Regions from separate parts of the Streptosporangium brasiliense genome, predicted to be linked through region 3. Evidence: riboswitches for the same ligand, from Rfam matches in the RefSeq annotation. Region 3 holds a riboswitch; each other region holds the start of a gene.
What was found. A riboswitch is a leader RNA that binds a small molecule or an ion and turns the genes downstream of it on or off. The one in region 3 is predicted to bind S-adenosylmethionine.
Positions count from the first base shown of each region.

Region 1: another riboswitch for S-adenosylmethionine. It lies ahead of J2S55_RS03595 (glutathione S-transferase C-terminal domain-containing protein); the one in region 3 lies ahead of J2S55_RS18090 (aminotransferase class V-fold PLP-dependent enzyme).
Region 2: another riboswitch for S-adenosylmethionine. It lies ahead of thrC (threonine synthase); the one in region 3 lies ahead of J2S55_RS18090 (aminotransferase class V-fold PLP-dependent enzyme).

Region 1 is NZ_JAUSRB010000001.1:810,630-820,291, reverse strand. Features, by position in the region: gene J2S55_RS03620 (dipeptide ABC transporter ATP-binding protein) at 1-170, opposite strand, end outside; gene J2S55_RS03615 (ABC transporter permease) at 167-1,036, opposite strand; gene J2S55_RS03610 (ABC transporter permease) at 1,164-2,135, opposite strand; gene J2S55_RS03605 (ABC transporter substrate-binding protein) at 2,132-3,757, opposite strand; gene J2S55_RS03600 (FAD/NAD(P)-binding protein) at 3,809-5,563, opposite strand; gene J2S55_RS03595 (glutathione S-transferase C-terminal domain-containing protein) at 5,610-6,554, opposite strand; SAM riboswitch class IV at 6,592-6,704, opposite strand; gene J2S55_RS03590 (ribonuclease FAU-1 family protein) at 6,757-7,257, shown strand; gene J2S55_RS03585 (enoyl-CoA hydratase) at 7,303-8,076, opposite strand; gene J2S55_RS03580 (nitric oxide synthase oxygenase) at 8,170-9,291, opposite strand; tRNA gene J2S55_RS03575 (tRNA-Asn) at 9,648-9,662, opposite strand, start outside.
Region 2 is NZ_JAUSRB010000002.1:2,318,294-2,327,955, reverse strand. Features, by position in the region: gene groL (chaperonin GroEL) at 1-1,551, opposite strand, end outside; gene J2S55_RS19505 (cold-shock protein) at 1,892-2,092, opposite strand; gene J2S55_RS19500 (MoaD/ThiS family protein) at 2,421-2,696, opposite strand; gene thrC (threonine synthase) at 2,720-3,982, opposite strand; SAM riboswitch class I at 3,997-4,137, opposite strand; gene J2S55_RS19490 (S1 family peptidase) at 4,311-5,807, opposite strand; gene J2S55_RS19485 (RNA polymerase sigma factor) at 6,056-6,613, opposite strand; gene J2S55_RS19480 (alpha,alpha-trehalose-phosphate synthase (UDP-forming)) at 6,715-8,139, shown strand; gene J2S55_RS19475 (MFS transporter) at 8,356-9,513, shown strand; gene J2S55_RS19470 (hypothetical protein) at 9,500-9,662, opposite strand, start outside.
Region 3 is NZ_JAUSRB010000002.1:2,009,625-2,019,286, forward strand. Features, by position in the region: gene folB (dihydroneopterin aldolase) at 1-291, shown strand, start outside; gene folK (2-amino-4-hydroxy-6-hydroxymethyldihydropteridine diphosphokinase) at 288-785, shown strand; gene J2S55_RS18080 (DUF3180 domain-containing protein) at 782-1,234, shown strand; gene J2S55_RS18085 (NADH-quinone oxidoreductase subunit D) at 1,259-2,455, opposite strand; gene J2S55_RS18090 (aminotransferase class V-fold PLP-dependent enzyme) at 2,473-3,771, opposite strand; SAM riboswitch class IV at 3,824-3,939, opposite strand; gene J2S55_RS18095 (TerC family protein) at 4,077-4,937, shown strand; gene J2S55_RS18100 (hypothetical protein) at 5,089-5,415, opposite strand; gene J2S55_RS18105 (RNA polymerase sigma factor) at 5,412-5,969, opposite strand; gene J2S55_RS18110 (cytochrome P450) at 6,339-7,538, shown strand; gene J2S55_RS18115 (hypothetical protein) at 7,606-8,217, opposite strand; gene J2S55_RS18120 (SAM-dependent methyltransferase) at 8,443-9,408, opposite strand.

The DNA.
Region 1 (9,662 bases), on a different contig from region 3:
GGACCGGTCAGCCCCACCAGGGTCCTGGCCGTGACACTCTTGCCCGAGCCCGACTCCCCGACGATCGCCACGCACTCGCCCGCCGCGATCGACAGGCTCACCCCGCGCACGGCCTCCACCCCGGAGGAGGGGAAGCCGGCCCTCAGGTCCTCCACCTCGATGAGGCTCATCGGTCTCTCCCTTCGAAACGGCGCTGGAGACTGCGCCCGACCAGGGTCAGGCTGATGACGGTCAGCGTGACGGCGAGGCCGGGGAAGAGCGCCGTCCACCAGGCGACGCGCAGGTAGTTACGGGCCTCCGACAGCATCGAGCCCCATTCGGGACTCGGCGGCTGCGGCCCCATGCCGAGGAAGCTGAGACCCGAGGTGGCGATGACGGCGGTGCCCATGCCGATCGTGGCGAGCACCGGGAGCGGGCCCAGGACGTTGGGCAGCACGTGACGCAGGACCAGGACCGGCCGGGGCAGGCCGAAGGTGACCGCCTGCTCGACGTAGCCGGACCGGCGGACGACGAAGGTCTGGGCCCGGATCACACGGGCGTAGTTGGGGACCTGGGCCAGGCCGATCGCGAGGACGACGTTGCCGGTCCCGGGGCCGGTGACCGCGATGACCAGCAGGGCGAGCAGCAGCTCGGGGAAGGTGGCCAGCACGTCGAACAGGCGGCTGAGCAGCTCGTCGAGGTATCGGGGGGAGAGCCCGGCCAGCATGCCCAGGACGGTGCCGGTCCCGGCGGCGAACAGGATCGCGGCCGCGCCGATGCCCAGCGAGTGCCCGGCGCCGTGGACGATCCGGGACAGCACGTCCCGGCCGAGGTGGTCGGTACCGAACCAGTGCCCGGCGTCCGGCCCGGCGAGGGCGTGCAGCGGGTCGGCGGTCAGCGGGTCCACCCCGCTCAGCAGGTCCGGGACCAGGGCGGCGACCGCGACGGTGGCCAGGAACAGCAGCGGGACGACCAGCCGGGGGCGCAGGCCGTACCGGCGCCCGGTCCGGGCGGGAGCGACGGCCGTGACCGGCGGCGCCTGGGTGACCGTCGTCATCGGCCCCTCCCCGGACGGAGAACAGTTTTGATCGTCGGCTCCTCCGGTGAGGGGGCGACCCTCACCACCGGCACCTCCTCGGCGGCGACCCTCGCCGCCGGCACCTCCGGGCGGGGAACGGTCCTGATCATCGGCTCCTCCTCAGGCGGGGGTCGATCGCCAGGTAGGCGAGGTCGACGACCGTGCTGACCGTCACGTAGACCAGGGCCGACAGCAGCACGATCGCCATCACCACGGGCATGTCCTTGCCGGTCACCGCCGAGACGGTGACCTGGCCGAGGCCGGGGCGGCCGAACACGGCCTCGACGACGATCGCGCCGCCGAGCAGGACGCCGGTGAACCATCCGGTGAGGGTGACGGCCGGGAGCAGGGCGTGCCGCAGGGCGTGGCGGGTGACGAGGCGCCACTCGGTGATGCCGCGCGAGCGCGCGGTCACCGCGAACGGCTCCTCCAGCGCCCGTTCGAGACCTTCGCGCAGCACCTGGCCGAGCACTCCGGCGATCTGCAGTCCCAGCGCGGCGGCCGGCAGCACGAGCGCGGCGGAGCCCCGGTCACCGGAGACCGGGAACCAGCCGAGGCTGAAGGAGAAGACGGCCAGCAGCAGGATCCCGATCAGGAACGGCGGCACCGAGACCGCCACCAGCTCCGACAGCCCGGCCAGGCCGTTGGTCCAGGACCTGCGGCCCGCGGTGACCAGCGCCAGCACCAGGGCCAGCGCCACCCCGAAGACCGCCGCGGCGAGGGCGAGCCTCACGGTCGGCCCGATCTGCGAGGACAGGACGTCGCCGACGCCGCGCTGCAGGATGTAGGAGTGGCCGAGGTCGCCCTGGAGCAGCCGGATCAGATAGTCGCCGTACTGCTGCAGGGCCGAGCGGTCCAGCCCCCATTCGGCGATGATCTGCGCCCTCCGCTCGGGGGTGTCGAGACCGTCGCCGATGAGGACGTCCACGGTGTCGCCCGGGGCGAGCAGCAGCGCGACGTAGGCCGCGGTGGCGGCGGCCCAGAGCACGGCCACGCCGGATCCGAGCCGCCGGGCCACCGGGCCCAGCCACCCGGCGGCGGCCAGCCCCCGCCGCCGGGTGAGTGTGAGGGTGCTCATGTCCCTGTCCGGATGTCATAAGCACTGTTGGGGGTGCCGGAGACCGGTTCGAAGGTGAGCCCGGTTACGGAGGCGCTGTAGGCGATCTGGTCGGCCGGCACGTAGAGCGGCAGGAGCAGGGCCTCGTCGGCGACGAGCTTCTGCACCTTGGCGTAGAGCTCCTTGCGCTCGGCGGCGTCGGAGCTGGCCGACGCCTCGGTGAGCAACCTGTCCAGGCCGGCGTCCGCGAAGTGGGTCCGGTTGATCGCGGCGCCCTTGGGGAGGATCAGGTTGAGCGCGGCCCCGGCGTCGGTGTCGCCGCGCGAGTTCTCGAAGACGTCATATTGGTTGTCGTCGTAGGCCTTCTGCGCGGTGCCCTGGTCGACCAGCTTGACCTGGAAGTCGATGCCGGCGCTCTGCTTGACCGCCGCCTGGATCGCCTGGGCGAGGATGTCGCGGCGGTCGCGGACAAACGGGGCGGAGTTGACGGCCCGCACGGTCAGCCGCCTGCCGTCCTTGACCCGGTAACCCTCGGCGTCGCGCTTGTCCCAGCCCGCCTCGTCGAGCAGCCTGGCCGCCCGCTGCGGGTCGTTGCCGAAGGTGTTCTCCAGTGAGGCGTCGTAGAGCTGCGGGCTGCCCTGGCCGATGATGCTCCAGGCCCGTTCCGCCGTGCCCTGGTAGACCGAGTTGAGGACGGCGTCGACGTCGACGGCGTCCCGGAAGGCCTCGCGCACCCGTTTGTCGTCGAAGGGTGGGTGCGACTGGTTGAAGTAGTAGGAGAACGCGCTGCCGGAGTTGAGGCTGGTCTCCAGCTTCAACCGGGGGTCGCCCTTGATCAGGGCGATCTCCGTGGCGGGCACGCCCTCGATCACCTGGACCTGGCCCGAGGTGAGCGCGCCGACCCGGACGGCGGCCTCGGGCAGGAAGCGGTAGGTCACCTCCGCCAGGTGCGCCGGCCCCTGGTGGGCCGAGCCGGCGGGCGGCCAGCCGTAGTCGGGGTTGCGCTTGTAGTGGACCTCCTGTCCCGGGGTGAACCGGTCGAGGACGAACGGCCCGGTGCCGACGACGTCGACCCCGCCGGCCTTGAGGTCCTTGGCGTTCCTCAGCGACTTCGGGGAGATCTGGCCGGCGTACGGCGAGGACAGGAAGTCCAGGAACAGTCCGTCCGGCGCCTTCAGTGTGATCTTCAGGGTGTGCGGGCCGGCCACCTCGGCCCTGCCGAAGTTACGGAGCTGGACGGCGGCGACCGCCGGGTTGTAGCCCGGTGCCAGGAACTGGTCGAAGTTGGCCTTCACCGACGCGGCGTCGAACTTCTCCCCGTCGTGGAAGGTGACGTCGTCGCGGAGGTGGAGGGTGTAGGTCAGGCCGTCCTTGGAGACCTCCCAGGACTTGGCCAGCCACGGCAGGAACTCGCCGTCCTTGCCCCGGGCGACCAGCGAGTCGAACTGGTTGTGCACCAGCAGGCGGGCCTTGTTCTGGCCCCACAGCTGGGGGTTGAACGTGATGGGCTGCGTCTCCACCGCCCACACCAGCGACCCGCCGCCCCCGCCGCCGGCCGCGGCTGTCGGGGCCTCCGTCTCGGCCCCGCACGCCGCGAGCGCCAGCACCGCGGTCAGCGTCAGGGCGCCCCATCGGACTTTCACGTTCTTCTCTCCTTACAGCTCAGGCGACAGGCAGCTCGGGCGGCAGACAGCTCAGGCGACGTGTCGGATCTGGGTGGTGACGGCCTCGGACAGCACGATCCGGGCGAGGGCGTCGGCGTGCCGGAAGAGCGGGGCGTTGAGGCCGGGCCGGGCGAACCCGCCGGTGGCCCTGCCGCCCACGACCCAGGGGCCGAAGGCGAACCTGCGGGGGTGGGGGGTGTCGGAGCGGTCGAGCAGGCGGCGGTCGGCGGGCCGTACCTTCAGCAGCCCGGAGTCCTCGTCGATCTCGCCCCGGTCGCGGAGCGCGGAGATCAGCGGGTCGGTGGCCCGGCTCACGCTGGGCGCGGGCAGCCGGGCCTCGATCAGGGTCCGGGCCGCCACCGTGCCGGGGACGGTGGGGCTGTGCGCCTGCCACCGCCGGTCACGGTGCTCCACCTTCAGGTCCGCGCCGAGGAAGGTGACCACGCCGGCCCTGGCCAGCGCCCGCAGCTCCTCCAGCCGGGGGCCGGGCGGACCGCTGGCGACGTAGCTGAAGAAGCCGTGGAACCAGGGGTCGGAGACGCCCAGCTCGGCCAGGACGCCGTAGACGGACAGCAGCCCGAGGATCATGGCGTGGTCGGCGCTGTGCGCGGGGTCGGAGCGCCGCTCCAGGTCCGCTCCCAGGTAGCCGTGCATCCACCTGCGCAGCCCCGCCGGATCGCCGAACCGCATCCGCTCCAGCGGCCGGTCCAGCCGGTCGAAGTCCAGCCGGTCCAGATGCCGGGGTACGGCCCTGCGGATCAGCGCGCGCATCCCGGGACTGCGCCACTCCTCGGCCGCGTACGCCTCCTCGAACTCCGCCCAGCCCGTCCGGGCCCGCTCCGGGTGGGCGGTGAGCAGCTCGTGGTAGTAGGCGTGGCCCAGCTCCTTGGCGGCCAGCGGCCACACGTCCCTGCGGAAGTTCCACGGCCCCTCGCCGAGCGCCTGCGCGGTGAGGAAGCGCGGCACCGGCGGGCGGGCGCCGCGGAAGGGGTATCCGGTCTTCGAGTGGTACGGCACGCCGCGGCGCGAGCCCACCTGGAGCAGCGGCTCCCGCCCGCTGGGCAGGTAGACGAGCTCCCCGTCGTACTCGCGGACGAACCGGCCGCCCCGGCCCGAGGTGAGCAGCACCATCAGGTCGACGAAGGCCAGCCCCATGCCCCGGACGATCACCGGCTCGCCCCCGGGCACCCGGTCCAGGTCGAGGTCGGCGGCGTAGCCGGTGGGCAGGTAGTGCAGCCCGCTGCCCGCGGCCGTCTCCGCCAGTGCCCGCTCCTGCCTGGTCGGGATCACGTCGCCGTGCCCCTGCGCCAGGATCACCGCGTCCACCTCGATCGTCCGGCCGCCCTCCAGCGTCACGACCTGCCCGCCGGGGACGTCGGTGAGGTCCAGCGCGCGGGCCGCGTGGACGTGCACCCGGACGCCGCGTGGAGCGGTGTCGACCGCCTGCTGGAAGACGTGGGACAGGTAGGCGTTCTGGACGGGCCGGGAGGCGAACCTGCCGGGGTCGCCGCCGAGCCACTGGGCCAGCGAGGGGCCGGGGCGGATCGGGCCCCGGCACTGGACCGACGCGTCGGTGAACAGCGTCACGTCGGCGGCGGTGGAGTTCATCCAGAGCAGCTCGGGCTGCTCCCTGCGCCAGACCCGTCCGCCGCCCGGGGGGTAGGGGTCGATCACGTGGACGTCCAGCGACGGCCAGTCGAGCAGGTCGGCCGCGTTGGCGCAGATCCGCTCCACCAGGCAGGTCCCGGTCGGCCCGGCGCCGACGACGGCGACGGAGGCGCTCATGCGATCTCCTCGCCCGGCCGCACGGGGGTCGCGGCGCTCGCGGGGCTCATACGGCGGCTCTGCGGTGCGGCTCGTCCCAGTCGGCGTGGAGCGGCTCGACCGGGATCCGCCAGGGGTCGGTCTCCGTGGCGGCCGGGGAGGTGATCGCGGAGAAGTCGGTGCTGTCACGGAAGGCGGGGTGCCGGTAGAGGTCCCGGGCGTAGGCCCACAGATTCGGGAAGGCGGTCAGCGGGCGCTCGCTGATCCTGGCGGAGGGGTTGTCGGCGAGGTCGAAGCGGAGCAGCGTCGGCCAGAGCCGCACGTCCGCCTCGGTGATCCCGGAGCCGAACAGGAACCTGCGGTCGGCGAGCCGGGCGTCGAGCTCCTCCAGGAAGGAGATCACGGCCTGACGTGCCTGGCCGTACTCCGTCTCGCCGGCGGCCGAGGCGACGCGGCCCGCCGCGGTGTTGGCGTACTCGTAGATCCTGGCGTTGAGCGCGTCGATGTCCGGCCGGAGCTCCTCGGGGTAGAGGTCGATCTCCGGGTCGCCGCCGAACCGGGTGCCCAGGTCGATCGTGATGTCGGGGAAGTCGTTGCTGACGATCCGCCCGCCCGCCCTGTCCCACAGCACCGGCACCGAGACGTGGCCGTCGAAGCCCGGCTCGGTCGCCTCGTACGCCTCGCGGAGCGTGGTGAAGCCGTTCACCGGGTCGGCCCCGCGCCGCTCGCGGAAGGCCCAGCCGCGCCCGTCACGCTCGTCGTCCACGTAGGACAGCGAGATCACGTCCTGCAGTCCCTTGAGCGAGCGCACGATCACCGCGCGCTGCGCGTAGGGACAGACCGCCGCGACGTAGAGGTGGTAGCGGCCCGGCTCGGCGGGGAACTCGCCGGCGCCGTCGGCGGTGATCCGCCCCTGGAAGGGGTAGCGGGGGCCGGGCCGGTCGCCCGGCCGGTAGCGGCCGTAGGCGTCGAGGTCGACGGGGCCGGCGTAGTTGAGTGTGATCTCGGACATGTACTGCTCCCAGGCATGCCTCGGTGACCCGTTGAGGGGTCCGCGCTTGCGGCACGCCGACCGTGCCGCCAGGTCTCCCCCGGGGGCACCCCGCCGCGGTGCGAGGGTTGCCGGTCAGTGAGCCGGGGCTCTGCACTGACACTCTTAACCTAGTTAGAAGGTAGGAAATACATAGATCTCTGTCAACCCTTATGGTCGGGGGATGACACGCGAGATCGTGAATGTGGTCTACCGCAAATACGACGGCTCACTGCACTGGCACCACCCCGCGCTGCTCCTCGGCGAGGACGAGCACGGCGTCTGGACCGGCTGCGTCGCCGGCTCCACCGGCAGCAAGGGCGACGAGCCGCCGGTGACCTGGACCGACGCGTTCGTGATGCTCTTCCCCCGCGACGCCTGGTGGACGGCCACCTTCAACGCCGAGCCGAACAGGGTCGAGATCTACTGCGACATCTCGACCGTCCCCCAGTGGCGCGACGGCGAGGTGACCATGGTCGACCTCGACCTCGACGTCCTGCGCATGCGCGACGGCCGGATCCTCCTGGACGACGAGGACGAGTTCGAGGAGCACCAGGTCCGCTACGCCTATCCCCCCGAGGTCATCGAGAACGCCCGCGCCACGGCCGCCCGGCTGATGGAGGCCGTCACCACCGGCGCCGCCCCCTTCAGGACCGCCCCCCACTGGCTGTCCCACGTGACCTGACCGCCCCGCGCCACCGCCGCGGGCGAGGCCCGGCGGCGGGCGGGCTTACAGGGGCGGAAACCTGGGGGCGCGGCGCTCGACGAAGCTGGCCACGCCCTCGGCGAAGTCGGGGCGGCCGAACGACTCGGCCATCAGGCGCACGGCGGCCGACTCCGACGCCTCCAGGGTCCGGTCCCAGTCGCCCCAGACCTGGCGCTTGATCACGGCCATCGACGCCGGCGAGCTGTGCGTCGCCAGCTCGCGGGCGTAGGCCAGGGTCTCCTCCAGCAGGTTCTCCCCGGGCACCGACCGGCCGGCCAGGCCCAGCCGGTACGCCTCCGCCCCGGTGAACGTGCGGCCCGACAGCAGCAGGTCCATGGCCCGGGCCTGGCCGATGAGCCTGGGCAGGATCCACGACAGGCCGTACTCGGCGATCAGGCCGCGGCGGGCGAAGGCGGTCGTCCACTTGGCCTCGGCGGCGGTGAAGACCAGGTCGCAGACCAGGGCGTGGACCATGCCGAGCCCGGCACAGGCGCCGTTGACGGCCGCGATGACCGGCTTGCCGATGGTGGCCGGGAAGGTGGTGGGCCGCCTGTCCGGCTCCCCTTCGTAGGAGCCGTCCTGGATGGCGTTGAGGGTCTGGAAGTCCGCGCCGGCGCAGAAGCCCCTCCCCGCCCCGGTCACGACGATCACCCGGACCTCCGGGTCCTTCTCGGCCTCGGCGAGCTGGTCGAAGTATCGCCGCCCCATCGTGTCGGTCCAGGCGTTGAGCCGCTCGGGCCGGTTGAACGTCAGGGTCAGCACGCCCTGCTCGACCGACGACAGCACCAGGTCCATCATTCCGCGCCCTCCTCACCCGGCCACCATACCGAATCATGTTCTACAGCTTCTCCGCAACGCCCCCGCCCCGCCGCCGCGCCGTCCCGCCCTCCGTCACCACCCCGGCACGGGCCAGCGGCCGAGCCCCCGCTCCACGGAATCGGGGTGGTGGACGTAGCTCGGCGACAGCTCCGCCTCGTCGTAGTAGCGGTGGAAGACCGGCGTGGCCGAGCCCGAGATGGGCGGGACGATCCAGCTCCAGTCGGCCGGGCAGACCCGGCCGGCCTTCTCCTCGCGCGCCAGGTGGGTCAGGAAGCGCCGCGACTCGGTGTGGTGGTCGGTCACCGTCACCCCGGCCTGGTCGAAGGAGTGCAGGACCGCCACGTTCAGCTCAACCAGGGCGTGGTCGCGCCAGAGCGAGCGGTCGGTGGAGGTGTCCAGGCCCAGGAGCTGGGCCATGATCGGCATCAGGTCGTAGCGGTCGATGTCGGCGAGGTTGCGCGCGCCGATCTCGCTGCCCATGTACCAGCCGTTGAACGGCGCCGCCCGGTAGTGGATCCCGCCGATCTCCAGGCACATGTTGGAGATCGCCGGTACGGCGTGCCAGCGCAGCCCGAGCTTCTCGAACCAGCGGTAGGACGGGTGGGTGAGCTCCACCTCCAGCACGGCGTCGGCGGGCACGCCGAACATCAGCGGCGAGCCGCCGCCCGCCGAGACGACCAGCGGCAGCACGTCGAAATGCGTGCCGGGGCCGCCGGGCCAGCCGAGTTTGCGCACCATCGTGGTGAAGTCCACATACCGGGGGTCGCCGACGACGGACCCGTCGTCCATCGCGTACCCGGCGTAGCGGATGAGCTGCTCGTTCCAGATCCTCGGGCCCGGCCTGCCCGGCCGGTCGGGGGCGAACACCGTGATCGTCGGCCGGACCTTGCGGTTGGGCGCGGCCTCCCTCAGGTGGTTGACGCACTCCACGGCCACCTCCTCGGCCGTGTTCACCCAGCGCCGGTCACGCACCTGCAGCGAGTGCCAGTACAGCCGGCCGATGCACCTGGAGCTGTTGCGCCAGGCCACCCGGGCGCCGAAGGCGAGCTCCTCCGGGGTGTGCGTGTAGCTCCCCGTCCGGTAGATCTCGATCTGGACCTCGCGCATGCGGGCCTCCACCGGCCCCGCCTCGGGGTTCTCGGCGTGGAACAACCTCAGGAAGTCCGCGGCCGCCGCGATATCGATCTCTTGCACGACCGGGACAGGCTCCTTCGCCCTCAAGAACTTGGCCACCGCGCGCCGGACACCGCCCATCAGATCCGGTGCACGACGCCGAGACCTCCGCCAGATCAGCACAGAACAACCACCCATGCGTGCTCACGGGCACGGTCGGCCGTTCCGGGCGGCGCGGTGCCCTGTGTGCAGCGGCCCTGCCCCACTGCGATCGCTGTGTTCCGCGGCAACCGCGCCGTCCTCGCTGACTGGCGAGCATAGCGATACATGACGCGGTATCTGACATCTTCTACGGCCAGGGAGGATTTGTCTCCCGAATCGGGCCACAGCACGCCGAAGGCCCCCGGAGCTGGGCTCCGGGGGCCTTCTGTGTGTTGCTCCCGCGATAGGAC
Region 2 (9,662 bases), 310 kb from region 3:
CTCGGTGGTCAGGAACAGCGCCGCGATGGACGCCGCGTTCTGCAGGGCCGAACGCGTCACCTTGGCCGGGTCGATGATGCCCGACTCGAACATGTTGACGTACTCGCCGGAGGCGGCGTTCAGGCCCTCACCCGGGGTGAGGTTGCGCACCTTCTCCACCACGACGCCGCCCTCGAGGCCGGCGTTGACGGCGATCTGCTTCAGCGGCTCCTCCAGAGCCTTGCGGACGATCGCGGCACCGGTGGCCTCGTCGCCCAGCAGCTCCAGCTTGTCGAAGGCCTTGGCGCCGGCCTGCAGCAGCGCCACGCCACCGCCGGGGACGATGCCCTCCTCGACGGCCGCCTTGGCGTTGCGCACCGCGTCCTCGATGCGGTGCTTGCGCTCCTTGAGCTCGACCTCGGTCGCCGCGCCGGCCTTGATGACGGCCACGCCGCCGGCCAGCTTGGCGAGGCGCTCCTGGAGCTTCTCGCGGTCGTAGTCGGAGTCGGTGTTGTCGATCTCGGCGCGGATCTGGTTGACCCGGCCGGCGATCTGCTCGGCGTCGCCGGCACCGTCGACGATGGTGGTCTCGTCCTTGGTGACGATGACCTGGCGGGCGCGGCCGAGCTGGTCGAGCGTGGTCGACTCCAGCTTCAGGCCCAGGTCCTCGCTGATGACCTGCGCGCCGGTCAGGATGCCGATGTCGCCCAGCATGGCCTTGCGGCGGTCACCGAAGCCGGGAGCCTTGACCGCGACCGAGCGGAACAGGCCACGGATCTTGTTGACGACCAGGGTGGCCAGGGCCTCGCCCTCGATGTCCTCGGCGATGATCAGCAGCGGCTTGCCGGCCTGCACGACCTTGTCGAGGACCGGGAGCAGGTCCTTGTTGGCGGAGACCTTGGAGTTGACGACGAGGATGTAGGGGTCGTCGAGGACGGCCTCCATACGCTCCGGGTCGGTCACGAAGTAAGGCGAGATGTAGCCCTTGTCGAAGCGCATGCCCTCGGTGAGCTCAAGCTCCAGGCCGAAGGTGTTGCTCTCCTCGACGGTGATGACGCCTTCCTTGCCGACCTTGTCCATCGCCTCGGCGATCATCTCGCCGATCTGCGGGTCGCCCGCGGAGATGGAGGCGGTGGAGGCGATCTGCGCCTTCGTCTCCACGTCCTTGGCCAGCTTGGAGAGCTCCTCGCTGACGCGCTCGACGGCGGCCTCGATGCCCTTCTTCAGCGACATCGGGTTGGCGCCGGCGGCGACGTTGCGCAGACCCTCGCGTACCAGGGCCTGGGCGAGCACGGTGGCGGTGGTGGTGCCGTCACCCGCGACGTCGTCGGTCTTCTTGGCGACTTCCTTGACGAGCTCGGCCCCGATCTTCTCCCACGGGTCCTCGAGCTCGATCTCCTTGGCGATGGAGACACCGTCGTTGGTGATGGTGGGGGCGCCCCACTTCTTCTCCAGGACGACGTTACGGCCCTTGGGGCCGAGGGTCACCTTGACGGCGTCCGCGAGCTGGTTCATACCGCGCTCGAGACCGCGCCGGGCGTCCTCGTCAAACGCGATCATCTTGGCTGCCATACGGCTAGACCTCCCAAACGCAGGGTGGCTTGCACCAGATCGAGCCGACGCCCGCGACGGCATGTGGACCCGCGACTCCGTTCGGCGGGTCCCATCGTCTCGATCCAGGGTTGGCACTCTCCAACAGGGAGTGCCAACGAACTGTTTAGCACTCTACCCTGCCGAGTGCAAGCTGTGGGGCCCTGACCTGCACCCAGCTTAGAACGAGGTCCCGCCTTCACGGCGAAGGCCCGGCCCGCCGGTTGCGCGGCGAGCCGGGCCGACCGCCGGAAGATCCACGCGGACTGCGCTGCCGCGGGATCCGCCGACATTTCCCGACGAATGGACGGAAAGGGGTGCGTCAGACCGCCCGGACGGATTCCGCCTGGGGGCCCTTCTGGCCTTGAGTGATCTCGAACTCGACCCGCTGGCCCTGCTCGAGCGCACGATAGCCATCCATCATGATCGCGGAGTAATGGACGAACACATCCTTACCACCGTCTACCGCGATGAAGCCGTAGCCCTTGTCCGCGTTGAACCATTTGACGGTGCCTTGCGCCACTTCTGACTCCTCTTACTGGACTTGAGGACGCCGCCCATTCCTCTCGCGAAGTCCTCAATCTCCGAGGCGTAGACATCGCCTACGTCGATCGTTCTCGACCATACCTGTGGGACACCATAGGGCAACAGAGTCAATCAGCAAACTACCCCTTTACATACGCATTCAGGGGCGGAGCAGAGTTTTGCCGGTACGATTAATTGGTTAAAAATTGCATCATATCCCCAGGTCAGCAGAGGCGATCTTCCCCGCGAAACACGACACCCGCACGCGGCCGGGCCGCGTGCGGGTGTCAGGGAGAGGCGGGGTGGGCGCGCGGAGGCGCCGGGGGTCAGCCCCCCGCGACCGCCGGAATGATGGAGATCTGGACGCCGGACGGCGTGGCCGTGTCGAGGTTGTCGGCGAAACGGACGTCCTCATCCCCGACATAGACGTTGACAAAACGCCGAATCTTGCCCGTTTCATCGAGAATGCGGGCGCCGATTCCGGGGTGGTCCGCATCGAGCTTCTGCAGAACCTCCCGGAGGGTCTCCCCCTCCGCGGTCACCTCGGCCGAGCCGCCGGTGTAGGTCCGGAGAATCGTCGGAATCCGCACAGAAACGCTCATTATTCAGTCCCTTTCACAAGTTTCTAGGCGATAGCCGTACGGAATGCGTCAAGAGACGGCCGGATGACCGCGGTGGGACGCGCCTGGTCCGCCACCGCGTCGAGGGTCTTGAGGCCGTCGCCGGTGTTGAGGACCACGGTCTCGCCCTCGGGGTCGAGCCGCCCGGAGGCGACCAGCTTGCGCAGCACGCCGACGGTGACGCCGCCCGCGGTCTCGGCGAAGATCCCCTCGGTCCTGGCCAGCAGCCGGATCGCGTCGACGATCTCGGCGTCGGTGACGTCCTCCACCGCGCCGCCGGTGCGCCGGGCGATGTCCAGCACGTAGGGGCCGTCGGCGGGGTTCCCGATCGCCAGCGACTTGGCGATGGTGTCCGGCTTGACCGGGCGGATCACGTCGTGGCCCGCCTTGTAGGCGGCGGAGACCGGGGAGCAGCCCTCGGCCTGGGCGGCGAAGATCTTGTATGGCCGGTCCTCGACGAGACCGAGCGCGATCAGCTCCTTGAACGCCTTGTCGATCTTCGTGAGCTGGGAGCCGGACGCGACCGGGATGACGATCTGGTCGGGGATCCGCCAGCCGAGCTGCTCGGCGATCTCGTAGGCCAGCGTCTTGGAGCCCTCGGCGTAGTAAGGCCGGAGGTTGACGTTGACGAAGCCCCACTTGTCGCCCAGCTCGTCACCGATGAGCTCCGAGCAGAAGCGGTTGACGTCGTCGTAGGTGCCCTCGATGCCGACGAGCCTGCCGCCGTAGACCGACGCCATGACGATCTTGGCCTGCTCCAGGTCCGCGGGGATGAACACGCAGGCGTCCAGCCCGGCCCGGGCGGCGGCCGCGGTCACCGCGCCGGCCAGGTTGCCGGTGGAGGAGCAGGACAGGGTGTGGAAGCCGAAGTTGCGGGCCGCCTCGACCGCGATGGCCACCACGCGGTCCTTGAAGGAGTGGGTGGGGTTGCCGGAGTCGTCCTTCACGTGCAACGAACGGATGCCCAGCTCACGGGCGAGGTTGTCGGCCTTGACGAGCTTGGTCCAGCCGGGCGCCATGTTGGGCTTGGCGGCCACGTCCGCGGGGACGGGCAGCAGCGAGCGGTAGCGCCAGATGTTCGTCGGCCCCTCGGCGATCTGCTCCCGGGTCACGCGCCCGAAGTCGTAGGCGATCTCAAGGGGCCCGAAACACTCGATACAGGCGAAGCTGGGACCGAGGTCGTAGCGGGCGCCGCATTCGCGGCAGGACAGGGCCGCGGCGGGGCCGAAGTCGAGCGAGGTGGTGGTTTCAGTGCTTGCGAGCGCCATGAAGCGAGGCCTTTCCCTCATCTTCGTCTGCGACCACCCTGGCCGCAGACCGGAATTGGCACCTGTCCCGGCCGACCTCGTCAGATCACGAGTCTTGAACCGGGAGGGTTGCCGGGGCTTCGCAGGGCCGGTCCCTCCACCCCTCTGGATGAGCAAATATTCAGTTGGAACCTGGCGAGCAGGTCTTACGCACTCTACCCCGGCTTGCCTCCATCCTGACCAACCGTCTCACTGTTTGAGATGTAATGTGTTACCTGGCGGACAGTTCGCCGAGATCACGACGTCCGGGAGGCCGCCGCGCCGGGCACCCGACCCGGCGGCCGGGCCGTCACGGCGCCCTGAAGCCCAGGGCGTAGGGGCCGGAGCCGCGTGAGGCGTACACGCGATAGCGGTAGTAACCCGGCGTGCCGGTGTAATCGATCTTCTCGTCGGGGCCCGGCCCCTCCGAGAGGGCGACCGTGAGCCAGCCGAGGGCGCCCCATTTCTGGAGATAGAGGTCGAAGTCGACGCCGTCGGCGGCGTCCAGGCAGCCGGAGTGGAGGCCCGTGACGCTCGCCCGGTAGTAGCGGTTGTCGGGCTGGTAGGCGCCCTGACCGGCGCTCAGCCTGCCGGTGACGTTCTTCGGGTAACCCTTGCAGGCCGCGGCGGCCGGCGGACTGCCGCCGTCGGTCACCAGGGTGAGGCCGTAGGTCGTGAGGATCTCGCCGAGCGGCTGGAAGTAGGTGACGCCGCCCGTGGTGCAGTTGCCGGAGCCGCCGGAGGTGACCCCCTGGGCCTGGTCCTGGGAGACGAAGGAGCCCCCGGAGTCGCCTGGCTCGGCGCACACGTTGGTGCGGGTCAGCTCGTAGATGCTCCCCTGGGGGTAGGCGACGCTGGCGTCGCGCTGCAGGACCGTGCCGCAGTGCCAGTCGGTGGTGGAGCCGGCCCGGCAGACCGAGGCGCCCTCGATGGCCACCCTGGAGCCTCTGACGCGCACGGTGCCGCCGCTGCCGTTGTTCACCAGCGGCTTGGGCGTCCAGTTGGCGTTCACGGCAACCCAGGAGAAGTCGCTGCCCGGGAAGGTCGACCCCCGGAAGACGCCCTGGGCCGCCCGGTTGAAACCGGTGGTGGTCTCGTCCACCTTGCCGCAGTGGCCGGCGCTGACGAAGCCCTTCTGGGCTCCGCGGGTCACGGAGAAGCCGATCGAGCAGCGGTGCACGGTGCCGATGTAGTAGGGGTCGCCGCCCACCAGGTCGTAGAAGGGCCGGGGGTCCTCGCCGGAGGGCAGCACGCTCACCACGGCCCCGTCCATGTCGATGCTCTTCATGATGACCTCGGTCTCCGAGGTCTCCTTGGACAGGACGACGACCTTGTTGGTCTTCACGTCGATGTAGCTCACCGTCCCGCCCTTCGGGCGGCCGAGCAGAACCTCGTCGATCTTCTTCTTGGTCGACACGAGCTTCGTCATCGACGTGCCGACGACCTCGGGCCGGGCGCCGCCGGCGATGATCTGGGGGATGTCGGCGGGGTCGGTGGTGGCCACCACGAGGACCTGCGCGGTGGTCCCGACGAACCAGGAGCCGCCGAAGTGCGGGCCCAGCCGGTGGCGGAGGTCCTCCTCGACCGGCGCCAGGCGGGCCTCGTTGGCCAGGCGGGCGTGGACCTGTTCCCGGCTGAGACCGAGATCGCGCTCAAGCGCCTCGATCATGCCCGGCGGCGGGTTCCAGGCGGTCGGGACCACCGGGCTGTCCGCCGTCCGGTGCCTGGCGACGGCTGGGGCGGCCGTCAGGGCAAGTGCGGCGAGCGCCAGGACACACCCCGCCGCAAGGGGACGTCTGTGGGACATGGGTCTCTCCTCGACCTCAGCTTTCCGGGCATGAGGGGGGAGAGCGCCCCAATCGCCGCTTGATCGTGCGACATGGGCAACGCCACCTTAATTCAGGCGTTGCCACTCAAGGCCGTAGAAGCCGAACGCCACGCGGGAGACGATTCCGAACGCCCCGCCGGTGCGCCCCGGACCGCGCGGGCGCACGCGGGCCCGCCCCGGCCCCGGACCGTCCCGCCGTCCCCGGACCCGGCCGCCGCGCCGGGGTCTCAGAACCCGTAGGCGTCGCCCAGCGCGCCCTGGACGTATTTACGCGCCTGGTGGATGCGGGACTTGGCGGTGCCGAGCGGGATGCCGAGCTGCTCGGCCACCTCGTTGTAGTCGAGCTGGCAGATGTCGCGCAGCACCAGCGCCTGGGCCAGCTCCGGCTTGTCGGCCTCCAGCGCCTCCATCGCGTCGAGCAGGTCCAGCCGGGACCCGGCGATCACGCTCACCCGGGCGACATCGGGCTTCTGCAGCGGCAGCTCGTCGGAGCTCTGCTCGGCCGAGCGCCGCTTCAGCGACCGGTAGGTGGTCCGGGCGCAGTTGGCGGTCACGATGTGCAGCCAGGTGGTGAACCGGGCCCGCCCCTCGAAGCGTCCGATGTTGCGGGCCACCGCCAGCAGCGTGTCCTGGGAGGCCTCCTCGGCGTCCTGCCGGTAGGGCAGGATGCGCCCGCAGTGGCGGAGCACGTCCGGTTCGATCCGCTTCAGCAGCTCACCCAGCGCGCGGTGGTCACCCCCGGCGGCCATACGGGCCAGTTCCTCGGTCGTCTCGTCCAGCGCCATCAAGGGCCCCCATCACCGGTCACAGTCGCTCGACATCCTACGGTCGAGGGTTATGTTTGGTTAACCTTCGGGACAAGCATGTCCCTAGGCGAGGGGGTCTGATGAACGCGATCCTGGTGGCTTCCAACCGCGGTCCCGTCTCGTTCACGCTCTCCGAGGACGGCTCCCTGAGCATGCGCAGGGGCGGAGGCGGCCTGGTCTCGGGGCTGGCGGAGGTCGCCAAGGGTCTCAACATGCTCTGGGTCTGCGCCGCGCTGTCCGACGGCGACCGCAGCGCGGCGCGGCTGGCGCCCGGCGGCCGGCTCGACCACGCCGGCTACGACACCGGGGCGGTGCGGATGCTCGACATCCCCCCGACGATCTTCCACCGGGCCTACAACGCGGTGGCGAACTCCACTCTCTGGTTCGTCAACCACCTCCTGTACGACACCCCCAACAGGCCGCACTTCGACGCCAGGTTCCGCCGCGAGTGGGAGTCCTACCAGGCGTACAACGAGGCGTTCGCGACGGCGCTGGCCGAGGAGGCGGCGCACGGCGCCAGGGTGATGGTCCAGGACTACCACCTGACCCTCGTCCCGGCCATGCTGCGGGGCGAGCGGCCCGACCTGCGGGTGGCCCACTTCTCACACACCCCGTGGGCGCCGCCGGAGTATTTCAACCTGCTCCCCGACGGCGTCGGGATCGAACTGCTCGAAGGCATCCTGGGCGCCGACCACGCGGGGTTCCTGACCGCGCGCTGGGCCGGGGCCTTCATGGACTGCTGCGAGACGGTGCTCGGCGCGGAGGTGGACCGCGCCGCCCGTACCGTCACCCACGGCGGCAGGACCACCCGGATCGGCGTGCACGGCCTCGGCGTGGACGGTGAGACGCTCTGGGCGCGGGCCCGCGAACCCGACGTCGAGTCGCACATGGCCGCCCTCCGCGAGCAGGTCGGCGACCGCAAGCTGATCGTGCGGATCGACCGGACCGAGCTGTCCAAGAACATTGTCCGGGGGCTGACCGCCTACCGGGAGTTCCTGGCGGCCCACCCCGAGTGGCACGGCAGGGTCGTGCACCTCGCCTTCGCCTACCCCTCCCGGCACGATCTTCCCGAATACCGCGAATACACCGCGGCGGTGCAGCGCTGCGCCCAGGAGATCGAGGACGAGTACGCCACCGAGGACTGGGCCCCGGTGATCCTCAACGTGCACGACGACTACCCGCGCTCGCTGGCCGCCTACCGGCTGGCCGACGTGCTGCTGGTCAACCCGATCCGCGACGGCATGAACCTGGTGGCCAAGGAGGGCCCCGTCCTGTCGCCGCGCAGCGCGCTGGTCCTGTCCCGCGAGGCCGGCGCCGCCGCCGAGCTGGGCGAGCACGCTCTCCTGGTCAACCCCTACGACGTCTCGGCCACGGCCGCCGCCCTCCATGAGGGCCTGGTCATGCCCGAGGACGAGCGCGCCCGCCGGGGCGCCCTCCTGGCCGCCGCCGCCACCGCGCTCCCCCCGCACCGCTGGTTCTCCGACCAGCTCGCCGCCCTCAAATGAACCCCACGCTCCGCAGGTGAGGTCCCCGGGCGAGCCCCACGCCCCGCGAGTGAGCCTCGCGGGTGAGCCCCGCACTCCACGGGTGAGCGCCCTCAAGCGGGCCTCCGCGGACGGGTCCCCGGAGAACGGCGCCGACGACGAGCTCTCGGAATGTCCGGCCCGTCATGAGATAGTCCCCATGGAAGTCTCGACCCGCCGCCTGCCCGGGGGAGCCAGTTGACCACGATCGCGCCCGTCCAGCTGACCCGTGATCGCGCGACCTGGCTCGTCTACCTGCAGCTCGGCGTCTTCGCCACCTACCTGTACGGCCTCAGCGCCGCCCTCCCCATGCTCCGCATCGACCAGGGGGTGTCGCAGGCGGTCGCCGGGCTGCACGGCACCGCGATGGCGGTCGGCAGCATCCTCACCGGGCTCGCGCTGCCCTGGCTGACCAGGAGGATCGGCCGCCGGGCCGTCACCTGGACGGGCCTGGCCGGGATGAACGCCGGCGTGCTGCTGGTGGTGGCGGGCACCGCGCTGCCGGTCACCCTTCTCGGGTACGGCATCGCCAGCGGGATGGCGTCGATCACCCTCTACGCGGGCATGGCCGCACTCAGCGACCATCACGGCCCGGCGGGCGCGGCGGCGATCAGCGAGGCCAACGCCGTCGGGGTGTGCGTCGGCATCGCCGCGCCGTTCGTCGTCGCCTCCGCCGCGCAGACCGCGCTCGGCTGGCGGGCGGCGCTGCTGATGACCCCGGTCCTGACCGTGCTGCTCGCGCTGACCATGGGCCGCGTCTGGATCCCCGAGCGCGCCGGCGCCGAGGTCCGCCCCGGTCCGGAGGGCGGGGCGCGCCTCGGCTGGCGCTTCCACGTCGCGGGGGCCGTGCTGTTCTGCTGCGTCGCGCTGGAGTTCTGCTTCAACCTGTGGGCGGCGAAGCTCTTCGCCGACCGGACCGGCCTGTCGGCGGCGGTGGCGGCGACCGGGCTGACCGCGTTCACCGCCGGCCTGGCGGCCGGCCGCTTCGCCGGAGCACGGCTGGCCCTGTGGGTGCGGCCCCCGGTCCTGCTCGTCGGCGCCCTCGCGCTCACCGCCACCGGCTGGACGCTGTTCTGGCTGAGCCGCGACCCCGTGCTCTCCTACACGGGCCTGGCCCTGTCCGGGCTGGGGGTCTCGCTGCACTTCCCGCTGGCCCTGTCGCGCGTGCTGGACGCCTCCGGCGGACGGCCGGACCAGGCCACGGCCATCGCCTCCATCCTCGCCGGCCTCGCGGTCGGCATAGGCCCCCTCCTGCTCGGCGCGCTGGCCGACGGCTTCGGCATCCGGTGGGCGTTCGTGATGGTCCCCGTCCTGGTCGGGCTGGCCGTCGGCGGGGTCCTGGTCAGCTCCAGCTAGCGCGCCTCAGCGTGTCCGCCAGGCCGGGGGTGTTCCAGACGTCCACCACGAGGATCTTGGACTTGGGCAGATACCACTCGCGCTGGTCGAAGGTGGCGGTCTGCTCGCCGTTGCTGTGCTTGACGCACCGGCCGAACCAGGAGCGGTAG
Region 3 (9,662 bases):
CTCGGCCAGGAGTTCGTCGTCGACGCCACGCTCTTCCTCGACACGGCGCCCGCGGCGGCCGGGGACGACCTCACCAGGACCGTGCACTACGGCGAGCTCGCCCAGGACCTGGTGAAGGTCGTGGAGGGCGAGCCGGTCAACCTGATCGAGACGCTGGCCCAGCGCCTGGCGGAGGTCTGCCTGGCGCGCGAGCAGGTGCTGTCGGCGGAGATCAGTGTGCACAAGCCGGCCGCGCCGATCCCGCTGCCGTTCGACGACGTGGTAGTGACGATCACCCGGAGCCGGGGATGAAGGTCGTGCTGGCGCTCGGCAGCAACCTGGGTGACCGGTTCGAGACGCTGCAGGGCGCGCTCGACGCGCTCTTCGACGCCCCCGAGCTCGACTTCGTCGCGGTCTCGCCCGTATACGAGACCGACCCGTTCGGCGGCCCCGAGCAGGGCCCCTACCTCAACGCGGTGGTGATCGCGCAGACCACCCTGGGACCCCGGACGCTCCTTGAGCGCGCCCAGGGGGTGGAGAACGCCTTCGGCAGGGTCCGCCAGGAGCGGTGGGGGCCGCGCACCCTGGACGTCGACCTGATCGCCGTGGGCGACGTCACCGCCGACGACCCCGAGCTGACGCTGCCGCACCCCAGGGCGCACGAGCGCGCGTTCGTGCTGGTGCCGTGGCTGCGGGCCGATCCGGACGCGGTGCTGGCCGGGCGCAGGGTCGAGGACCTGCTGGCCGGGCTGGACCAGGACTACGTGCGGCTGCGTGCCGATCTGACGCTGCAGAGGCCCATTTGAAGCCGACCCGTCCCGGCGTGCTCGTCGGTCTCGTCGTCGTGTTCGCGATCATCACCTGGGCGCTGCTGAAGCCTCTTTACTCGTCCCTGCCGACCGTGCCGTGGACCGCGATCCCCACGGTGCTCCTGCTGGCGATCGGCGAGATCTACAGCGGGTGGATGACGAAGGCCAGGATCGAGCGCAAGGGCGACACCAAACCCGTCGAGCCGCTGGCGGTGGCCCGGCTGGCGGCCCTCGCCAAGGCCTCCGCGTACGGCGGGGCGATCTTCGGCGGCGTCTTCGCCGGGTTCACGATCTACACCGCCGACCTGCTGGAGCAGGGCGTGCCCCGCCGCGACTTCCTCATCGCCGGCGGCTCGTTCGTGGGCTGCGTGGTGCTGGTCTGCGCCGCCCTCTACCTCGAATACTGCTGCAAGGTGCCCAAGGACTCCTCGGAGGAGGACCGCTAGCCCCGGGGCGGCGCGGCCCGTGCGTCACTTGTCGATGTCGCCCACGACGAAGAACATCGACCCCAGGATGGCCACCATGTCGGAGACCAGGTGGCCGGGGAGCATCTCGCGCAGCACCTGGACGTTGTTGTAGGAGGCCGAGCGGAGCTTCATCCGCCAGGGGGTCTTCTCGCCGCGGGAGACCAGATAGTAGCCGTTGATGCCGAGCGGGTTCTCGGTCCAGGCGTAGGTGTGGCCCTCGGGCACCTTGAGCACCTTGGGCAGGCGCTGGTTGACCGGCCCCTGCGGCAGCTCCCGGAGCCGCTCCAGGCAGGCGTCGGCCAGGTCCAGGGAGACCTTCACCTGCTCCAGCAGCACCTCGAACCGGGCGTGGCAGTCTCCGGCCGTCCGGGTGACGACCCGCACCGGCAGCTCGCCGTAGGCGAGGTAGGGCTCGTCCCTGCGCAGGTCGAGGTCGACCCCGGAGGCGCGGGCGATCGGGCCGCTCACGCCGTACTGCATGATCGTCTCCCGGTCCAGCACGCCCACCCCGACCGTGCGGGCCAGGAAGATCTCGTTCCCGGCGATCAGGTGCTCGATGTCGGGCAGCCGCCGCCGCACGTCCGCGACGGCGCGCCCGGCGCGGTCCGTCCAGCCCTCGGGCACGTCCTCCTTGAGGCCGCCGACCCGGTTGAACATGTAGTGCATCCGGCCGCCGGAGATCTCCTCCATCACGGCCTGGAGGGTCTCGCGCTCCCGGAAGGCGTAGAAGACCGGGGTGATCGCGCCGAGCTCCAGCGGATAGGAGCCGAGGAACATCAGGTGGCTGAGGACCCGGTTGAGCTCGGCCAGGAGCGTGCGCATCCAGACCGCCCGGACCGGCACCTCCATGCCGAGCATCCGCTCCACCGCGAGCACGACGCCCAGCTCGTTGGCGAACGCCGACAGCCAGTCGTGCCGGTTGGCCAGCACGATGATCTGCCGGTAGTCGCGCACCTCGAACAGCTTCTCCGCGCCGCGGTGCATGTAGCCCACGATCGGCTCGGCCGCGCTGATCCGCTCCCCGTCCAGGGTGAGCCGCAGCCGCAGCACCCCGTGGGTGGACGGATGCTGCGGCCCGATGTTGAGGACCATGTCCTCGGTCGCGAGCTCCTTGCCGCGCACTCCGTGCACGGCGTCCGCTCCGGCGCCGATCCCTACGCTGATCTCCCGGGGCGCGCCTCCGGCACGACGCTCAGTCATAGGGCCATGCTGTCACGTCAGCTCCGCGACAGCAGGTCCCGCAGAGCGGCGACCAGACGGTCGACGTGCTCCTCGGTGGTGCCGATCCCGATGGAGGCGCGGACCGCGGAGGCGGTGACGTCGTCGCAGCCGCCGTCCTTGGCGCCGAGGAGGTGACGGACGAAGGGGTGGGCGCAGAACTTGCCGTCGCGCACGCCGATGCCGTACTCGCCGGACAGGGCCTCGGCGACCTCGCGGGCGGTGAAGCCGTCCACCACGAAGGAGACGATGCCGACGCGGGGGTGGTCGGGACCCCACAGGGACAGCTCGTGGACACCCTCGACGGAGGCCAGGCCGGCGCGGAGGCGGCCGATGAGGCGCTCCTCCTCGCGCAGCAGCGGGCTCCAGCCGGTGGCGCTCAGGGCGTCGCAGGCGGCGGCCAGGGCGATGGCGCCCAGGACGTTCGGGGTGCCGGCCTCGTGACGGGCCTCGGGGTCGTCGTGCCACTCGGCCCCGTCGCCGTCGACCGAGCGCACCGCGCCGCCGCCCCGCAGGTACGGCTCCGCCTCCGACAGCCAGTCGGTCCGGCCGACCAGGGCGCCGGTGCCGAAGGGGGCGTAGAGCTTGTGGCCGGAGAAGACCACGTAGTCCAGGTCCAGTGCGGTCAGGTTGAGCCGGCGGTGCGGGACGAGCTGGGCGGCGTCGACGAGGATGCGGGCGCCGTGGCGGTGGGCGATGTGGGCCAGGGCGGCGATCGGCCAGAGCTCGCCGGTGACGTTGGAGGCCGCGGTCACGACCAGCAGCTTGGGGCCGTGGATCCCGGCCAGCGCCTCGTCGGCGGCGCGGACCGCCTCGCCCGGGAAGGCGGGGGGCGCGAGCCGTACGGCGTCGGCCCAGGGCAGCAGCGAGGCGTGGTGCTCGGTGTCGAAGACCACGGCGGTGGTCCCCGCCGGAAGGCTGCGGGCCAGCAGGTTGGTCGCGTCGGTGGTGTTCCGGGTGAAGATCACCGAGTCGTCGGGGCGCGCCCCGACGAAGGCGCGGACCGTGTGCCGGGCCTGCTCGTAGCGGGCCGTGGTGAGCTGGGAGGCGTACCCGGCACCGCGGTGGACGCTGGAATAGGCCGGGAGCGCGGCGGCGACGGCGGCGCTCACCGGCTCCAGACAGGGCGCGCTGGCGGCGTAGTCGAGGTTGGCGTAGGGGACGAGCCTGCCGCCCCTGACCGGGACCTGGAGGTCCGAGCCGAGCACCGCGGGGATCCGCCGGTCCTCGGACGCGCGGGTGGCGGGGACGGTCACGGACGTGGCGGGGGCGGAGGTGAAGATCGTCAGTGCGGACACGCCAGAACTCCTCGGAGGTCATCGGACCCCAAGCCGTGGCGTTGGTGCGTGGAGCCCGCGCTTGCCCGGCACGCTCCGTGCCGGACCAGGTCCTCACCCGGGGCACCCCGCCGCGGACGCGAGGGTTGCCGGCCAGCGAGCCGGGGCTTGTCACTGGCACTCATGACCTACAGGGGAACTATAACCGACTCCTGGCCGGGCTCCGCAAGTCGTTGAAATGCGCAGTTGTGATCCTTGTTCAGGAACTCACGGTGATGCCCAGTCGTCTAGGCAGTGACCCCTGACGCCTGACGGAGGAGTGAACGATGGATTGGGTGACTGATCCCGAGATCTGGATAGGGTTCGTCACCCTTGTCGGCCTGGAGATCGTGCTGGGCATCGACAACATCATCTTCATCTCGATCCTGGCGGGGAAGCTCCCGCCCGGCCAGCGCGACAAGGCGCGGAAGCTGGGTCTCCTCGCCGCCCTGGTCAGCCGGCTGCTGCTGTTGCTGGCGCTGTCGTGGGTGGTGAAGCTGACGGCGCCGATGTTCGAGGTCTTCGGCCATCCGATCTCGGGACGCGACCTGATCCTGATCCTCGGCGGCCTCTTCCTGCTGGGCAAGAGCGTCTTCGAGATGCACGACAGCCTTGAGGGCAAGTCGGGTCACGCCAGCGGCAGGGTCGCCGCCTCCTTCACCGCGGTGATCCTCCAGATCATGGTCCTGGACATCGTGTTCTCCCTCGACTCGGTGATCACCGCGGTCGGCATGGTCGACGAGCTCGGCGTCATGGTCGCGGCCGTCATCGTCTCGGTCGTCGTGATGCTCTTCGCCTCCGGCCCGATCAGCCGTTTCGTGGACAAGCACCCGAGCATCAAGATGCTCGCCCTGTCGTTCCTGGTGCTGATCGGCGTCGTGCTCATCGCCGAGGGCTTCGAGCAGCACATCTCCAAGGGCTACATCTACTTCGCGATGGCGTTCTCGCTCGTCGTGGAGCTGCTGAACATCCGGATGCGCGGCAAGGCGGCCAAGGGCGTGCCCGAGGAGGACGGGCCGGTCGAGCTGCACCACCGCTACGAGGCGGACGAGCGGGCCGGGTCCCCGCAGGACCAGGGCGTGCGTGGACCGTCGGACCGGGTGGCGGAGCCGGATCCCGATCACGGTGGAGGCTCAGCGGTCAGGTGACCTCGCCGTGAAAGCGGCCGGCCTGTCGTGGTGCGCGGCCCGGAGCCGGTCGCCGAGATCGGGGCGCCACCACCCGTCGGCATCGGGGCGCGGGCCCGCGCCTGCCATGGCGTCCCGGAATGTCCGTCGGTTGTTCCTGGCGGGCGTGTCGTCAGCCTGCCGAAGCTCCCGTGCGGTCCGCCGCCGTCCGGCGGAGATCTCCGCCGGTTCCGTCCGTCAGGGTGCACCGGCCGTCCACGCAGGAGCGTTGGAGACGGCCCATCGAGATCGTCTGCACCAGTCCGATGGCCCAGCAGGTCGGGCAGCCGCGCAGAGCAACCAGGCCGAGCGGCGCCAGCAGCAGACTGGCCGGTCCGGCCGTCGGGACCAGCGCGACGGCTCCGATCAGGAGACCGAACCCGAGCCCGCCGCGGAGCAGGTGCCGGGAGACGGACCTGCTGGCGAAGCCCGCGTCGCCGGTCATCTTCGTGCTTCTCATTCGATTCCTCCCCAGTTCTGGGTCTGCAGGTCGCCGCGGACGGCGGCCCGGGCGCGGTGCAGCCGGGATTTCATGGCGGCGCTGCTCAGCCCGAGGGATCTGGCGACGACAGGGCCCGGCAGGCCCTGGACATCACGCATGATCAGCACGAGGCGTTGATCGGCCGGCAGCGCGGCGATCGCGGTGGCGACCTGGTCGACTTCGAGGCCCCGCAGCACCTCGTCCTCCGCGGAGGAGCAGGATCCGTCAAGGGCCGGTTCGGCCCGCCACACCAGCGACTGGGCGCGGCGCAGGCATTCGTTGCGCACGATCTGGAACATCCACGAGGCCAGCGCGCCGGACGCCCGCAAGGTGCCGATCTTGCGGAAGAGGATGATGAGCGCCTCTTGGGCGGCGTCCTCGGCGTCCTGCGGACTCGCGCACAGCGAGAAGGCGAACCGCCGCACGTGCGGGTGGGACCCGCTGACCAGAGCGGCGATCGACGCCTGGTCTCCCTGCTGCGCCGCCGCGATCAGCTGCCGGCTGGGCCACCGGGATCGGGAGGCCCTAGCCACGGGACCGGGCCCGCTTGCGGAGGAACGCGACGCTGCACGCGCAGATGAGCACTGCCGCGACAGCGATAACGATCATGGTGGTCAAGGGAACCTCCTGTCCGTCGACCGGCCGTGGCGCCGGTACGCATATAAGGCCGGTACTCATATAAGAGGGAGTCTCGGCGGAAAAGGATTCAGCCCGCTTGAGGGTCGATCCCGCGGAGATCCCCGAAGGTCCGCCGCGAAACACCTCCAGCCGGCCTGCGTCCGCCGCGAAACACCTCCCGACGGCCTGTGCCCGTTGATCCGTTCGGTCTGTCGGAGCTCGCGTACGGCCGGGCCGGCCGCCTCGTAGCTCACAAGTTTGGCAGCGAACATTACGATGCTTACGTGCGCTTTGATCCTTGGAATCCGGAATTCGTCGCCCACCCCTATGACGTCTACGCCGAGCTGAGGCGGGAACGGCCGGTCAGCTTCTTCGAGCCGACCGGCCAGTGGCTGATCGCCCGGCACGCCGACGTCAACGCGCTGCTGCGCGACCGCCGGCTCGGCCGCTCCTACCTGCACGTCGCCACGCACGCCGAGTTCGGCAGGCCGGACGACCCCGACTTCCAGGACCCGTTCTGGCGGGTGGTCCGGGCCGGGATGCTCGACGTCGAACCGCCGGTCCACACGCGGCTGCGGCGCCTGGTGTCCAAGGCGTTCACCCCGCGCATGGTGGAGGCGCTCCGCCCGAAGGTCGCCCGGATCGCCGGGGAACTGGTGGAGGCGTTCGTCGAGCGCGGCGGGGGCGACCTGATCGCCGAGGTGGCCGAGCCGCTGCCGGTGACCGTGATCGCCGAGATGCTCGGCGTGCCCGAGGCCGACCGGCACCTGCTGCGGCCCTGGTCGGCCGACATCTGCGGGATGTACGAGCTCAACCCGTCGGTCGAGGCCCAGCACACCGCGGTGCGCGCGGCCCAGGAGTTCTCCGACTACCTGATCGAGCTGGCCCGCGCCCGCCGGGCCGACCCCGGCGACGACCTGATCAGCGCGCTGGCCCTGGTGGCCGACGAGGGCGACAGGCTCACCGAGGAGGAGCTGGTCGGCACCTGCGTGCTGCTGCTCAACGCCGGGCACGAGGCCACCGTCAACGTCACCGGCAACGGCTGGTGGTCGCTGTTGCGCAACCCGGCCGAGCTGGAACGGCTCCGCGCCGACCACGGCCTGCTGCCCACGGCGATCGAGGAGCTGATGCGCTGGGACACCCCGCTGCAGATGTTCGAGCGCTGGGTGCTTGAGGACATCACCGTGGGCGGGGTGGACATCCCGCGCGGCACGGAGGTGGCGCTGCTGTTCGGCTCGGCCAACCGCGACCCCGAGGTGTTCGCCGACCCCGACCGCCTCGACGTGGGCCGGGCGGACAACCCGCACATCTCCTTCGGCGCGGGCATCCACTTCTGCCTGGGCGCCCCGCTGGCCCGGATCGAGCTGGCCGAGTCGTTCGGCGCGCTGCTGCGCAGGGCCCCGAAGCTGGAGCTCGCCGCCGAGCCCACCTGGGGGCCGGGCTACATCATCCGCGGACTGACCTCCCTCGACGTGCGGGTCTGAGCCGTACGGTCGCCCCCGGACCCCTCGGGGGCGACCGACCCGGTTCCGACGAGGGCGAGCCGCCGCCTCAGCACTCCTTCGCGGCCTGGCAGAGCCGGGGAGTCACCGCTCCGGCATCGGCCAGCAGCCCGCCGAAGTCGTGCTTGCCGACCTTGCCGTACGCCGTGAACTCGCTGTACAGCAGAACGGAGCTGCCCCGTCGGACCACCACGGCCCGCTCGGCGCCGCCGAGGCTGTCCGCCGTGACGTCCTGGGCGCTGAAGGTGAACGCCTCGTCACCGAGCTTCGCGATCGGCCGGGTCTTGACGGCCAGCTTCTTCGTGGCGCACGACGCGGCCCCGGCCCGCACCCCCTTCATGACCTGCTGAGCGGCCTCGGGGCTCGGCATGACGACCAGCTGCTCGGCATAGCGGTAGTCGCTGTCGCCTCTGGCGGTGACCGTACGGGAGTCCTCGGCCTTGCGCACACTCGGCCGCTTCCCCGGGCAGTCGGTCAGCAGGGCGAGGGGTTGTGCCCGGTCGCTGACCTTCCAGTTGAAGACCTTGTTCCGGGCCTCCTTGTGCTCGTACTTCAGGAAGCCCTTGGGGATCTCCCGCGTGGAGGACGCGGAGGCGGGGGCGGCGGCGGCACCGCAGAGGAGCAGGGCGACGGCGGCACCGGACAGGACAAACTTGATCATGAAGAACACCGCTTTTCGGTCAGTTGGATGAGCGACATCCCTTTGATGCGATCAAGGAGCCGGAAGTTCGCCTCTGATCCGGCGGATTTCCGGAGACCGGGTGCCCCCGGGACGCGCCGGCCAGGAGTGCTGTGGCACCACCACACCGGCTCCGACGCGCTCGGCGTTCTCCTCCAGCGCGTCGGCGGCCACGGCACCGCGCTCCCGAGCGGCGGCCAGGCCTTCTCAGAGGCGGGCCTGGGACAGCCAGCCGAAGCCGCCGAGCCCCTCGGCGGCGATCAGCTCCGCCTCCTGGGAGGCCCTGGCCAGGGCGCGGAGATAGCCGCGCGGGTCGTCGCGGGCGTGCTCGACGGGCGGACGGGTCCCGGTGACGCCCAGGGCGCGCAGCGCCTGCCGTTGGGTGGTCAGGGCCGTGGTGACGGCCCCCGCGCGCTCCCCGGCGGCCGCGCAGGCGTCGAGGGCCACGTGCGCGGTGATGTCGCACGACCCGTCCGGCACGGGTGCGACGGCCGCCCCGTCGCGGTAACCGGCCAGCGTCCCGCACGGCGGGCGGTCGTCCACAGGGTGTGCGTAGTCGATCGCGATCGCCCGCCCGCGGGCCAGCCGTACGATCACCGAGGCCCAGGCCTCGTCGCGGGGCCTGCCGATCTCGGCCCGCTCGCCCGGGGCCCGCATCGGCCACCAGCGGGCCAGCCAGGCCAGGTCGGCCTCCGACGGCCTGTCGCCGAGCCGTTCCGCGCCGGTCGACGGGTCGACCAGGACCAGCCGGGGCCCGTCCGCGGTCTGCTCGGCGACGTCCACCGGCACGTTGTCCAGCCACTCGTTGGCGATCACGAGGCCGTTGATCCCGTCCGGCACGGTCCGCGCCCATGCGATCTCCCCGGGCAGCCGGGCGGGCCGGGGGGCCAGGTCCACCCCGGTCACCCGCAGCCGCGGCCGGAGCCCGGGCGGCGCGGCGGCGAGCACCCCGGCCGCCAGGGTGCCCTCACCGGCGCCGACGTCCACCAGGTCGATCACCGGCGGGCCGCCGAGCGCGTCGTCGAGCGCGACGAGCTCGCACAGCACGGCCTCGGCGAAGACGGAGGACGCGCCGACCGAGGTCCGGAAGTGCCCGGAGGGACACTCCCGCAGGTAGAAGCCGTTGTCGCCGTAGAGCGCCCGCTCCGTCGCGGCGCGCCAGGTGAGCCACACGTCCACAGACGCTACAGCGCCCGGCCACGGGAGGGCCGCCGGACAGCCGGTGGACGGCGGGTCGGATCTCAGAAGGGCCCGGGACCAGGCGGGCGCGGGTCCTCGGGGAACGGGGTCAGACGGCGTGGGATCAGACGGGTGGGGCCCCTCGGAGGGCGCAGGACAAGGCGGGTGCGGGTCCTCGGAGCAGGTGCGGATCCCCACGCGGACGCGGGCCCGGACGGGGCGATCCCCAAGCGGGGGCGGGCTCCGGA